Regions from separate parts of the Arthrobacter sp. BF1 genome, predicted to be linked through region 3. Evidence: riboswitches for the same ligand, from Rfam matches in the RefSeq annotation. Region 3 holds a riboswitch; each other region holds the start of a gene.
The links. A riboswitch is a leader RNA that binds a small molecule or an ion and turns the genes downstream of it on or off. The one in region 3 is predicted to bind cyclic di-AMP.
Positions count from the first base shown of each region.

Region 1: another riboswitch for cyclic di-AMP. It lies ahead of AC1MCD_RS03875 (M23 family metallopeptidase); the one in region 3 lies ahead of AC1MCD_RS03050 (aggregation-promoting factor C-terminal-like domain-containing protein).
Region 2: another riboswitch for cyclic di-AMP. It lies ahead of AC1MCD_RS10885 (LysM peptidoglycan-binding domain-containing protein); the one in region 3 lies ahead of AC1MCD_RS03050 (aggregation-promoting factor C-terminal-like domain-containing protein).

Region 1 is NZ_CM155271.1:805,106-809,375, reverse strand. It holds gene AC1MCD_RS03885 (NlpC/P60 family protein) at 1-584, opposite strand, end outside; gene AC1MCD_RS03880 (C40 family peptidase) at 757-1,428, opposite strand; cyclic di-AMP (ydaO/yuaA leader) riboswitch at 1,499-1,659, opposite strand; gene AC1MCD_RS03875 (M23 family metallopeptidase) at 1,809-2,636, opposite strand; cyclic di-AMP (ydaO/yuaA leader) riboswitch at 2,640-2,858, opposite strand; gene AC1MCD_RS03870 (iron-dependent transcriptional repressor DtxR) at 3,063-3,755, opposite strand; gene serC (phosphoserine transaminase) at 4,032-4,270, shown strand, end outside.
Region 2 is NZ_CM155271.1:2,319,174-2,323,443, reverse strand. It holds gene AC1MCD_RS10895 (ribonuclease Z) at 1-426, shown strand, start outside; gene AC1MCD_RS10890 (dienelactone hydrolase family protein) at 508-1,482, shown strand; gene AC1MCD_RS10885 (LysM peptidoglycan-binding domain-containing protein) at 1,549-2,370, opposite strand; cyclic di-AMP (ydaO/yuaA leader) riboswitch at 2,374-2,538, opposite strand; gene AC1MCD_RS10880 (nuclear transport factor 2 family protein) at 2,889-3,308, shown strand; gene AC1MCD_RS10875 (coiled-coil domain-containing protein) at 3,346-4,270, shown strand, end outside.
Region 3 is NZ_CM155271.1:630,389-634,658, reverse strand. It holds gene AC1MCD_RS03060 (response regulator transcription factor) at 1-263, shown strand, start outside; gene AC1MCD_RS03055 (sensor histidine kinase) at 275-1,807, shown strand; cyclic di-AMP (ydaO/yuaA leader) riboswitch at 1,901-2,060, shown strand; gene AC1MCD_RS03050 (aggregation-promoting factor C-terminal-like domain-containing protein) at 2,066-2,758, shown strand; gene AC1MCD_RS03045 (VOC family protein) at 2,837-3,217, opposite strand; gene upp (uracil phosphoribosyltransferase) at 3,280-3,915, opposite strand; gene AC1MCD_RS03035 (phosphatase PAP2 family protein) at 3,957-4,270, opposite strand, start outside.

The DNA.
Region 1 (4,270 bases), 170 kb from region 3:
GCTGCACTCACGGTGCGGCCCAGGGAGAGGTAGCCTGCGGGCCAGTCGTGGAAGTTGATTCCCACGGCGGCGAGCGAGTTGGTCACCAGCATGGTGCAGTCCTGGTTGACACCCAGCTGGGCGTACGCTGCGGACAGAATGGCCTGGCCCTTTCCGCTGGCTGCGACCGGAGCGGCCGGTGCAGCGGGGGCGGAAGCGGCCACCTTGATGGTTGCCGCAGGCTGGGCTGCGGTTGCAGCCGGAGCGGCCGGCGCCTCAACAACGGGCTCGGGCTCTTCAACCGGAGCCGGCGTGGTGGTGACCGCCGGCTTCTCGTAGGAGATGGCAATGGTGGATTCAGCCGAAATAACGGCCGGTGCTGCCGTCCCAACCTCAAAGCTGGGGGCCGCTTCATGCTGAACGTTGGTGTCGGCGGCGTTGGCCGCGATACCGCTAGTCAGAACCAGGCCGGAAGCAGCGGCGATAACCGCGGCCTGACGGCCCATGCCGCCGGCGTTGTCGCCGACTGCCTTGGCAATGACAGCCAGCGAGTTGGTCTTGGTGACCTCGGCGCGGTGCCGTGCAACAGTTGCACGTGTAGTCATTAAATATTCTCTCTTTCGTGTTCCTCAGGACCGCGAAGGCAGCCCAAGGGCTTTGGACGCGCCGGCATCTTGGGGGTACGCCGGCACGCCCCGAACGGGGATTTAGCGAAGAGTTTCCAGGGAAGAAACGGGGAGGAAGTCCGGAGGACGGACTAGCCCGGGGTGAGGACTATCAGCCCAGGGTGAAGAACGAGGACGTGCCCGTTGCTGCAGCGGCGTGCAGCAGGGTGCCCTGTCCGGGGTTCAGCGCGCTGATCATCATGCCGTTGCCGACGTAGATGCCCACGTGGGCTCCACCGTTCTGCATGACCAGGTCACCGGGGGACGGGGTGGAGGTGGGCCGCATGGCAGTCCAGGCGTTCGTGCGGGGAATGCTGATGCCGGCCTGGGCGTAAACCCACTGGGTGAAGCCGGAGCAGTCCCAGCCATTGGGAGTGGTGCCGCCCCAGAGGTAGGGGTGGCCGATTCCGGTGTAGGCGATGGCTGCCAGGCCCGACGCTGCTGCGGAGGAAACACTGTCCGCAAGCTTGGCCGGGGCATCCTTGGTTGCGTCAGCAGCCCGGGTTGCCGTTTCCGCAGCCGTGGACTGTGCACGGACCCGCTCAATCACGGGCGCGGCGGTGGTCTTGACTACCGGGCGCTCGAAGGAAACGGTGGCCGTGGGTGCGGCGGTCACGGCAAGCGCAGCCTGCGCGGACCCGGACTCGGTGGATGCGGACACACCAGCGGTGGTGTCCGCGGCGTTGGCCGGAAGCCCCATGGTCAGGATGAGACCTGACGCGGCTGCGATGACAGCAGCCTGGCGACCTACGGTCCCGGCATTTGCACTAACGGCCTTGGACACGGAGCCCAAGGGGTTGGTGCGAACCGTTTGCGCACGGTGGCGCGCAGAATTATGGCGTGAAGACACGAAGGTAGCCTCTCCCAATGCCTGCGAGGTGAGCTGTCGGATTCGGATGGGAGTCACCCGGCCGCGCTGCTTCCTGGGAAGCTTTGCGACTTAACCCCAAGGCCTTCAGAATCGAAGACCAAAATTGGTTCCCCCGCCCCTGCCAGACGATGTCATGCGAACGGACCTTGAGCGGTGGCAGAGCTAGGCAATCCACTCAAGAACGTCAACTTCGGAAAAGTTGACGCGCTTTAGACGGTACAGGAGTTCAGAGCCAATGTCACATTCAGGTCACGGCATGTCACTGTGATTTGAGAGTTGGCCATCATTTGGACTCAGAGCCAGCCTGTGGGGTCAACAACTTCGCCGTTGACCTGAACCTCGAAGTGGAGGTGGCAGCCCGTGGAAGCGCCCGTGGTGCCGCTGAGGGCCACCACCTGGCCGCGGCTCACAGTCTGGCCAACCGAAACGGTGGCGGACGACAAGTGGTTGTACGTGGTTTCCAGGCCGTTGCCGTGATCCACTACAACGCGGTTGCCGCCGCCGTACTGGTGCCAGCCGACGAACGTCACGGTGCCGCTGGCTGCAGCCAGGACTGAGGTCCCGCACTGGGCCACGTAGTCCTGGCCCCGGTGGAAGTCACCGGTGCCGCCGGTGATGGGGCTGACCCGAAAGCCGAACGGTGAAGCGGTGACCAGCTGGGCGAGCGGCGCACCCAGGCTCCCTGCGGAGGCCGCACGGGTGATGGATCCTGCCGACTGTGCGCTCAACAGCTGCTTCAGCTTGCCGTCCGGGTCGCCCTGGGTAACAACAGCCGAGCGGCTGAAGTCAATCTGCGCGGCGGCTTCGGCGGAAATCTCAGGCTGCGGGGCGGCCGACACGGCCGAAACGGAGTGGCCAGGCTGCTGGTCCGCCATGACCGGGCCCGTCACCGGAACGGTCACGGTCAGGACCAGGCCCGTTGCAGCGAGGGCGATGCCGGCCTTCTGCCCAACGCCGCTGGCGGACGCGAATTCGGTGACCTGCCGGAACGCACCCCGGCGGCGGCGGCGCGCTTCGCGCTGCGGATCACGGGGCCTCTCCGCGGTGGAATCCTCAGCCGCGCGAGGCGCCAAAGCGGGGCCTGCCGCCCGGCGGCGGCCCCTGGAGTATTGCGTGGTCAAGAATGTTCCTCTCTGGATAGCCTGCGAAGTTAGCTGTCGGATTCGGGTCAGAGAGTTCATAGACCCGGTCCGCCGCTGCAAGCACTTGGCGCAGAACTATCCCGTGAGGATCCTTCGCTGGAAGAGGCTTGCTGCTGACGGACTTCACCCCAAGGCAGCCTTGCGACTGCCGGTTGTGGTTCCCCCGCCTCTGCCAGTTAGTGATTCGTGCACCCGATCCGCTGGCAGAGCTCGGCTCCAGATCAGGTAACGCTTTTATATCGACGCTTGGTTTTAAACTATAGGCGATCAAAACGGACAGTAACAATTCCGTTATATTTGCCATACGGCAGAAGGTGCGCTAACGCCGAAGTGGAACGGCAGCGCCATAGGCCCGCTTCACCGGGCTGCCTTCACCGGGCTGCCTTCACCGGGTTGCGGTGGGTGTCAGCTGACGGAGACGAAAACGTGGGCAGCAACTTCCGGGGGCAGCTCGAGCGCGCCCTCGATCCCCGGGACCCGTACGGAAATGTACTCACCCACGCGCTCCAGCGAGACCGCCGCGCCGGGCCTGATTCCACCCTCATCCAGCTGTACCAGCAACTCAGGTTCCACCTGGATGGGCTCGGCCAGTCTGCTGACCGTCACAGTCGACGCCGGCCCGTATCCGCGCATGGCCTCAACGAGATTAATCACACCAGCTTCGGGCACGGCTGCCGCCCCGCCGAGCGCTGCCAGACCGGGGATGGGGTTGCCGTAGGGCGACTTGGTGGGGTGGTCAAGGAGTTGGTAGATGCGCCGTTCAACCCGTTCGCTCATCACGTGCTCCCAGCGGCACGCTTCATCATGAACGTAAGCCCAGTCCAGGCCAATCACATCAGCCAGGAGCCGCTCCGCGAGCCGGTGTTTGCGCATCACCTCGGTGGCGCGTTTGCGGCCGGTCTCCGTGAGTTCCAAATGACGGTCCCCGGACACTACAACCAGTCCGTCACGTTCCATCCGGCCGACGGTCTGGGACACCGTGGGTCCCGAGTGGCGCAGCCGCTCGGCGATGCGTGCGCGAAGAGCAACGATGTTCTCTTCTTCAAGCTCCAAAATGGTTCGAAGATACATCTCCGTGGTATCGATCAGATCCGTCATCCAGCTCAGCTCCTCGAGCACAGTACCTTGCGTTGACCCACCGTATCGCGTTCAAGCCGCAGCGAGGTCCAGTAAAAAGCTTAGCCTATTTTGAATTTGTCCGGATAATCGCGGGGCGCCGCGAATCGTCTCACTGACCAGACTATGACGGTGCCGGTTGCCGCCCGATCAAAGGTTTCAGGCAGAATAAAAGCGGCCCTCGTTGCAGCCGTCACTGACTGCCGGCCACCCCACCGTCCCGGACGCCAACCCCGTCCATGCCGAATTGGAGCCCTTGTGAGCGAAACCAGCATCACTATTCCTGCCGACCTCCTGCCCAAGGACGGACGCTTCGGCGCGGGACCATCCAAGGTCAGGCCGGAGCAGATTGAAGCACTGTCCGCAGCGTCCCGGACCATCCTCGGTACTTCCCACCGCCAGGCGCCCGTCAAGAACCTGGTGGGTTCCGTCCGTGAGGGCCTCAGCCAGTTCTTCCGCGCCCCGGAGGGCTACGAGGTTGTCCTGGGGGTCGGCGG
Region 2 (4,270 bases), 1.7 Mb from region 3:
GCGGCCGGGATCCAGGGCGCTGACGTGGGGCGCCTGCAGCGAACGGGAGTTCTCGGCGGTGTCCGCCTGGAGGACGTGAGCGTTCCCCGGCCGGGCCAGAGCTTCGCGTTCGTGATGGACACGGCACCTTGCGCGGGTGCCGAGGACCTGGCGGACGGGGTTGATCTGTTGGTGGCCGAGTCGACGTTCAGTGACGATGACGGCGAGCTTGCCAGGCAGTACTCCCACCTCACCGCAGGGCAGGCGGGGGAGTTAGCGGCCAGCGCCGCCGTCGGCACGCTGATCCTTACTCACTTCTCTTCGCGGTACGGCGACGACGTGACGCAACTCGAGGACCAGGCACGGGGCCGCGCTCGCGGCTCAACAGTTATGGCAGTCAACGACCTGGACCGGATCGCCTTCCCGAAACGGCGGCGGCTGCCCTAGGCGGGGCCGGAAATGTTGTGTGCCCCTTGCAGGACGGCGTGCTTCGGAGCAGGATGTGAGCCTCACGCGAGGAGGCCTGCCATGGTCCGGCTTGGAAAGTTTGAACGGTACCTGATCGAGGAATTCTTCGATGATTACCGTGCCGGTGCTATGACGCAGCGGACCTTCACGCGGCGGGTCGCCTTCATCACGGGCAGCATGGCCGCCGCGTCGGCCGCGATGTTGCTGGTGGGCTGCACGCCGGAGGAAGTCCCGCGCAGCACCGACCCGATGCCCACGCCGGCGCCCTCAGCCTCGACGGCGGGCACGGGCGCCGCTGCGGGACCGGTACCGGGGGCGAAGAGCCCGCTGTCCGTCCCCGAGGGCGCCGCAGGATTGACGACGGCGACAGTCCGGTTCGCCGCCGGCGGCACTGACATCAGTGGTTGCCTCGCCCGGCCGGATTCAGGTGCAGCGGGCCCGGCAGTGCTGGTCTGCCACGAGAACCGCGGGCTGACACCGCACATCAAGGACGTGGCGCGCCGGTTCGCCAAAGCCGGTTATGCGGCGCTGGCCCTGGACCTGCTGAGCAGGGAAGGAGGCACCGCCAGCCTCGATCCGGACGCGATTTCCGGGGCACTGACCAGTGCCGGGCCAGCACGGCATGTTGCCGACTTCGCTGCGGCCTTTGACTACCTGCAGGGTCAGGACTTTGTGGAGTCCGGACGCATCGCCATGAACGGGTACTGTTTCGGCGGCGGCATCACCTGGCAGACGGCTACCGAGCTGCCCGGCCTGAAAGCCACCGCGGCGTTTTACGGGCCGGCCCCTGACCTGAACAAGGTGCCGGCCATCAAAGCTGCCGTACTAGGGGTGTACGCCGAGCTCGACAAGCGTATTACCGGCGCGATGCCGGCCCTCCGCGATGCCCTCGACGCCACCAGGGTGACGCATCAGCTCACTGTTTACCCGGGCGTGGACCACGCCTTCCACAATGACACCGGGGAGCGCTATAACCAGACCCAGGCGACTGCTGCCTGGAATGACATGCTGTCCTGGTTCGGGCAGCACGTGTGAGTATGCAGCAGCGGCCGACGACGGCGGGCGGCCGGGTGCCGCGCGCCGCCGTCCAACCGGCCGGGATCACGCTACGCGGACGAAGGATGCGCCCTGGAGCCAGCTGATGGAGTGGACCTCGGTCTTGAAACCGTCCACGCCTCCGCTGACAACCTGGCCGTTGCCGGCGAAGACGCCGACGTGTCCGGCGGTGATTACCAGGTCACCCGGGGCAGGTGTGCCAACAACGTTTCCGTACTGGAAGAACTGGCCGGGAGCCAGGTCTCCAACACTCTTGCCGACTGAGCGCAGTGCCTTCTCCACCATGGCGGTGCAGTCCTGCTGTACACCGAGCTGGGAGTAGGCGTTGGCCAGGATTGCGGAGCCTGCTGAGCCGGCCGGGGCCTGGGCCGGAGCCGAGGTTGACGCCAGCTTGATGCCGGTGTTGGTGGGAGCGGCCGGGGCCGCGACGGCCTTGGCTGCCGGTGCTGGTGCCGGAGCCGCTGCGGGTGCCGCAAAGGCCTGCCCGGCGGCGGGGAGCTGGATCTGGTCGCCCGGGTAGATGATCGACGTCAGCGACAGGCCATTGGCGGCCAGGACGTCGTTGAGTGCTACGCCGTTAGCCGCGGAGATCTGGCCGAGGGTGTCGCCGGAAACGACGGTGTGGACATTGGCTGCTGCCGCTGCAGGGGCCGGAGCCACGGCTGCGGCCGGTGCGCTGACCTGGCCCTGTGCAATGGCTGTTCCGGAATCGTCAGGTCCGTGGACGCCGGCGTGAGCCGGTGCGCTGACGCCGAAAAACAGTCCGGATGCGGCAGCGACTACAAGGGCCGGCCGTCCGATCATCAGGGCGCGGGACGTGGTGGTGGTGGCTGCACGGTGGCGTGCGGCAGTGTACTTCTTGGACATGGTTGATTGCCTCTCCCATGCCTGCGGGGTGAGCTGTCGGGTTCGGGTTGGAGAGACCCGGCCGGGATCGCCGTCGTTAGGGACGGGACGAATGCCGACTTAACCCCAAGGCCTCAATAGGCCGTGGAAACGTGGTTCCCCCGTCCCTGCCAGTTGCATTGCGTCTGGGGTCCCGGGTCAGTGGCAGGGCTCGGCATACTGACGGGAATGTCCCGGCTTTGAACCAGGGCACCTATCGACCATAACCGCCGCTTTTCCCGAATGTCACATTCCGATAACGGAATGTAGGGCCGGAATTCACCCAGCCAAGTCGTTGGATTTTTCATCCGTAAGCCACGACCATGCAGGTCACGGCCCGGCATCCGTATATGCCCGGTCAGGTCATCTAACTGATGGTTGTATCTCAAAATAAAGACGCCGGAAGGTCTTCAAAGCACCGATAATGGTTCGTGAGCCCCCATCCCGGTGCCGCGCCGGGACGGCACCAAGGGTGGTTCTGAAGGCGAGAGAGGGACGCCATGAGCGATGTTCTGAATCAGCTCTTTACGGCACTAAATGCCCATGACCTTGAAGCCGCCGCGGCGCTCTTCCACGAAAACTACCGAAGCGAACAGCCCGCGCATCCCGGGCGGGCCTTCACGGGCCGAGCGCAGATGCATGCCAACTGGGAGGCCATGTTCGCCGGAATCCCGGACTTCCGGTCGGAAGTGAGGCGCACTGTTGACGACGGAAACACCACCTGGGTCGAATGGACATGGACTGGCACCCGCACGGACGGCCAGCCGTTTCAGGTGCGCGGGGTGGCGCTGTTCGAAGTGGAAGACGGACTGATTACAGCCGGCCGGCTGTACCTGGAAGACGTCGAACGCGCGTGGATCGATATTGAACAGGCGGTCCAGTCGCTGTCCGGACGCCGGCCCCGCACTGCCGGCGGTTAACTCCCGGGCGGCGGTTTGCCCGGTAAGCTCACGAACTATGTCCCCGTTTGCACAAAAAGTGCGGCTGCCCGGTGTCGCGGCAGTACTCGCCCTGGCTGTGGCCGCATCGTTCTCCTTCCTGCCCGCGCACGCCGCCGACGAGGCGCCTCCCGGTGGGTTTCCTTCCTGGCAGGACGTGGAGAAGGCCAAGCAAAGTGAGGCCGGCACGGCCGCTGAAGTCACCAGAATCGGGGACCTGCTCGGTGGCCTGCAAACCCAGGCCGAGGCGCTGGGCAATGCCGCCGTAACCGCTGCTGCCGATTACGCTGTGGCACAGTCCGCACTTCAGGCGGCCAGCTCCCGGGTGGAGGCCCTGGCTGCGCAGGTGGCCCATGCCCAGGCGGAATCGAGCCGGCACAAGAAGGAGATCGGGGCCCTCGCCGTGCAGTCCTACAAGACCGGTGGCACAAACATGGGATTTTTCATGGCGCTGGACGCCTTGCAGACCAACAGCCTCCACGGCCTGGACATCGTCCGGATCGTCAGTGACAAGACGGCGTTACTGGTCCACAAGTCAGCGGAGTCGGAACAAATCTCGGCAGCGCTGGCCGAGCAGGAGCGTGCCGCAAAGACGGAGCGTGAACGGCTGGCCGGAATTGCCGAAGCAAAGCTTGGCTCAGCACAGGCAGCCCAGCGTGCGGTGTCGCAGCAGGTCGCGGAGCAACAGCAGCACAGCGATGAACTCACCGCCCAGCTCGCCTCACTCAAGGGAACCACCGCAGCAGTGGAAGGAGAATTCCGGCAAGGCCAGGCTGCCCTCGCTGCCTACGAGCTGTCGCAGGCCGCCAAAAGGGCGGCAGCGGAGGAGCAGGCACGCCGGCAGGCTGATGCCGCGGCCAAGGCTGCTGCCCAGGCCCCGGCGAACCCGGCACCCCCGAACCCGGCTCCCGGAGTTCCTGCTCCAGTACCTCCGGCGGAGAGTC
Region 3 (4,270 bases):
ATACGCGCGAAGTCACACGCGCCGGGGACGACCTGCAGCTCACGGCAACCCAGTTCGAGCTGCTCCGGTACCTGATGGAGAACCCCAAGCGCGTGATCAGCAAAGCCCAGATCCTGGACCGAGTGTGGAACTACGACTTCGGCGGCCAGGCGAACATCGTGGAACTCTACATTTCCTACCTGCGCAAAAAGGTGGACGCGGTGCACCCGCCCATGATCCATACCGTGCGGGGTGCCGGCTACGTCATCAAGCCCGCCGAATAGCGCGGCAGGCCATGTCCGCGCAACAAGTTACCCCGCATCCGGGCCGCAGCTGGCTGAAACCAGCCACCTGGCACCTGCGCACCCGCCTGATCCTGCTGGCCATGGCCCTGCTGGTGGCAATCTGCGGTGCGGTGGGACTGTTCAGTTATGCCTCGATGGATTCCTTTCTCACGAGGCAGCTGGATCAGCAGCTGAGCCAGGCAGCCAACCGCTCGAACGATCCCGGCCGGCCCCAGGGTGGAGGTGGCTTCAACGGTAGGGACCCGCTCGATGCCCGGGGGCAGAGCGTGGGAACACTCAATGCGCGCATCTTGAACGGCCAGATCAACAGCGGCGGTTACCTGGACTCGGACGCTACGCGCTCTGCGCTCAGCACGGAAGATAAGCAGGCCCTGCTCGCGCTGGCCCGAAACGGCAATCCTGTGGACCGCCAGCTGTCCAACGGGGATTACCGGATTGTGGCCGTGGAAACGGGCTTCGGTGACGTTTTGGTCACGGGACTTCCGTTGGATGCCAAGGAAAGCACCCTGGCGTCACTTGTATGGACCTTCGTGTTTGTTTCCCTTGGCGGGCTGTTGCTGATCGGTCTGGCGGGGACGGTGCTCATCCGGCGCACCATGCAGCCGCTGGAGCAGCTTTCCGAGGTTGCGACACGGGTGGCGCGGCTTCCGCTGGACGCCGGCGAGGTGGCACTGGCCGTGCGCGTCCCGCCGTCGAACGCCAACCCCGGAACCGAGGTGGGCAGCGTCGGCCATGCCCTGAATCTGATGTTGGACAACGTTTCCAGCGCACTTGAGGCGCGTCAACGAAGCGAAACCAAGGTGCGGCAGTTCGTCGCGGACGCCTCCCATGAACTGCGGACTCCCCTGACGGCCATCCGCGGCTACACGGAGCTGATGCGGATGACGGAGAACTTCACCCCGGACGGCAGGAAGTCGCTCGCGAGGGTGCAGAGCCAGTCCGAGCGCATGACCACACTCGTGGAGGATCTGCTCCTGCTGGCCCGGCTGGACGAGGGGCAAGCCCTGAAACTCGGCGAGGTTGACCTGACGCAGCTCGTGATCGAGGCGGTCAGCGATGAGAAGGTGATAGCCCCGGACCATAACTGGCATCTGGAACTCCCCGACGAGCCGCTCTCAGTCAACGGCGATGCGTCGAAGCTGCGCCAAGTGCTGGTCAACCTGCTTTCCAACGCGCGCAAGCACACGGCGCCGGGGACCACCGTGGTCACCAGCGTGCGGACGTCAGAGGACGGCCGCGCTGTGGTGACCGTGACGGACGACGGCGCGGGCATCCCACCCGAATTCGTAGACCACGCTTTCGCCCGCTTCGCCCGCGCAGACGCAGCCCGCAAAAGCACGGCGCCGGGTTCCGGCGCCGGGGCCGCAGAAGGCACCAGCGGCCTGGGCCTGTCCATCGTGCAGTCCATTGTTGAGGCGCACGGGGGCACAGTGGAGGTGACGTCGAAACCCGGCTGCACCCAGTTCGCGCTCCACCTCCCCACTGGAGTCGGCGCACCGCAAGCCAACACGCCGACGTCGTGATGCTCGTTACCAAAATGTGACTTAAGCGCCACGCTCCTGTACCGTCGATAGAGTGCGGATCCCGTTCGGGCCGCACATCCGGATGACGCCAAGCTCTGCCGCTTCCCGGATTCCCGATCGATCGAGGCAGAGGCGGGGGACCCAGAGTCCCGGACCCAAGTGTCCTTGGGGTGAAGCCAGCACGTGATGTTTCCGTGTGGCCGGATGCCCTCATCCGAACCCGACAGCTAACTCCGCAGGTGTGAGAGGCGATCCATCATGTCTGAATCCAAGGTAGAAACACGCCCGCATAACGGGTCAAACAAACTTCGCAACCGAATTCCCTCCCTGGGACAGCGCGTTGCCGTGCTCGGCACAGCGTGCGCCCTCCTGATCGGGCTGGGTGCAGCGGGCCAGGCGTCCGAATCCGGCAGCCTCACAGCGGTCAGCGACACCCAGAAAATGTCCACTGCCGAGATCGAGTCGCCACTGACGATGGAAAAGGCCGAGATGCAGGCCAAGTCTGTGCCGGCACCTGCGGCTCCTGAAATCAGCGTTGCCCCGCAGGCCGCCGAGCCCGCACCGGCCCCCGTTCCGGCACCGGCCCCCGCACCCGAGGCCGCACCGGCCCCCGCGCCGGAGCCTGCTCCTGTTGTGGCCGTCAACGACCCCGCCGGTGCCCAGGCCTACGCCGCCGGCCAGCTGGCCAGCTACGGCTGGGCCCCGGACCAGATGCAGTGCCTGCAGACGCTGTGGACCAAGGAATCCGACTGGACCACCACGGCGACCAACGCCAGCAGCGGTGCGTATGGCATCGTCCAATCGCTGCCCGCCGAGAAGATGGCGAGCGCCGGCGCGGACTACCTCACCAACTACCGCACGCAGATCAACTGGGGCCTGAATTACATCCAGGAGCGTTACCAGTCGCCGTGCGGCGCGCTGAACTTCCACCTGTCGAACAACTGGTACTAAACCCGGTTCTCCCCGGATCCGTACCGCAGCAGGCCCTGAGTCCCCCCGGTTCAGGGCCTGCTGCTGTGTCCGGATGAATTAGCTTTGGGACTCGCGGCCCGGAATGTACTGCACGGCCCACTTGTTTCCGTCGGGATCCGCAAAGTAGACAAAGTGGCCCCAGTCCTGGACATCCACGTCACTCACGTCCACCCCGTTGCTCTTGAGGTGGTGGTGGGCGGCCTGGATGTCGCTGACTACCATCTGCAGGCTGGGGGCGGTGCCCGGCGGGGCGTCATTGAGACCCTCGCCAATGCAGATCGAGCAGGCGGAGCCGGGCGGTGTCAGCTGGACAAAGCGGATCCCGTCGCCGGGCCGCTCGTCGTAGTCAGCGTTGAAGCCCACCTTGTTGACGTAGAAATCCTTGGCGCGGTCCACGTCGGATACAGGGACAAAGACAAGTTCGAGTTTCCAGTCCATTCGCACAGGCTAGCGGCGGGCTCCTGAATCCGGAAGGCCCCGTTGCCCTTGCGCCCGGGAATCTAACCGGCGATGCCGTAGAGGCGGTCTCCTGCATCGCCGAGTCCCGGCACAATGTATGACTTCTCGTTGAGCTTTTCGTCGATGGAGGCCAGGACAATGGTGACGTTGGCGTCAGCAAGTTCTTCTTCCAGCTTCGCCAGGCCTTCCGGCGCGGCCAGGAGGCAGATGCAGGTGACATCCGAGGCGCCGCGCTTAAAGAGGAATTTGATGGCTTCGCGCAGGGTGCCGCCGGTGGCCAGCATGGGGTCCAGGACAAAGATCTGCCGGTCGGTGAGGTCCTCCGGCAGGCGTTCGGCGTAGGTGATGATGTCCAGCGTTTCCTCGTCGCGGGCCATGCCCAGGAAACCCACCTCGGCTGTGGGGACCAGTTTGGTCATGCCCTCGAGCATGCCAAGGCCGGCGCGCAGGATGGGAACCACCAGCGGCGTGGGCTTGGTGAAGGCGGTGCCCACGGTGGTGCTAACCGGCGTTTCGATGGTCACATCCTGGGTGCGCACATCGCGGGTGGCCTCGTACGCGAGCAGTGTCACCAGCTCTTCCGTCAGCATCCGGAAGACCGGAGACGGGGTGTTTTTGTCCCGCAGGACGGTGAGCTTATGGGCGACCAGCGGGTGGTCCACAACAAGAGTGCGCATGGGTCAAAACTATCATCCGGGCAGGGCGGCCCTGCCCGGAATCAGCTGGGCTGATCGTCCCGGATGGCGTGGTGCTCGAATGTGGGTGCCGGACCGGCGTGCTCGCGTTTCCGGAGTACATGGAAAAGCCGATGGGCCAGGATCACTATTCCCACCCAGGCGAGCCCGAGGAACCAGCCGGCCATAACGTCGGTCATCCAGTGGTGGCCCAGGAAAACGCGGCTCAGGCCCATGGCGATGATGAAGACCACGCCGGCAGCGATGGCGGTGATGCGCGCCCAGGTCATCTCAAACTGGAGGCACATGATGTAGACAAGAACACCAATCACCACCGTGGTGTTGAGCGTGTGGCCGC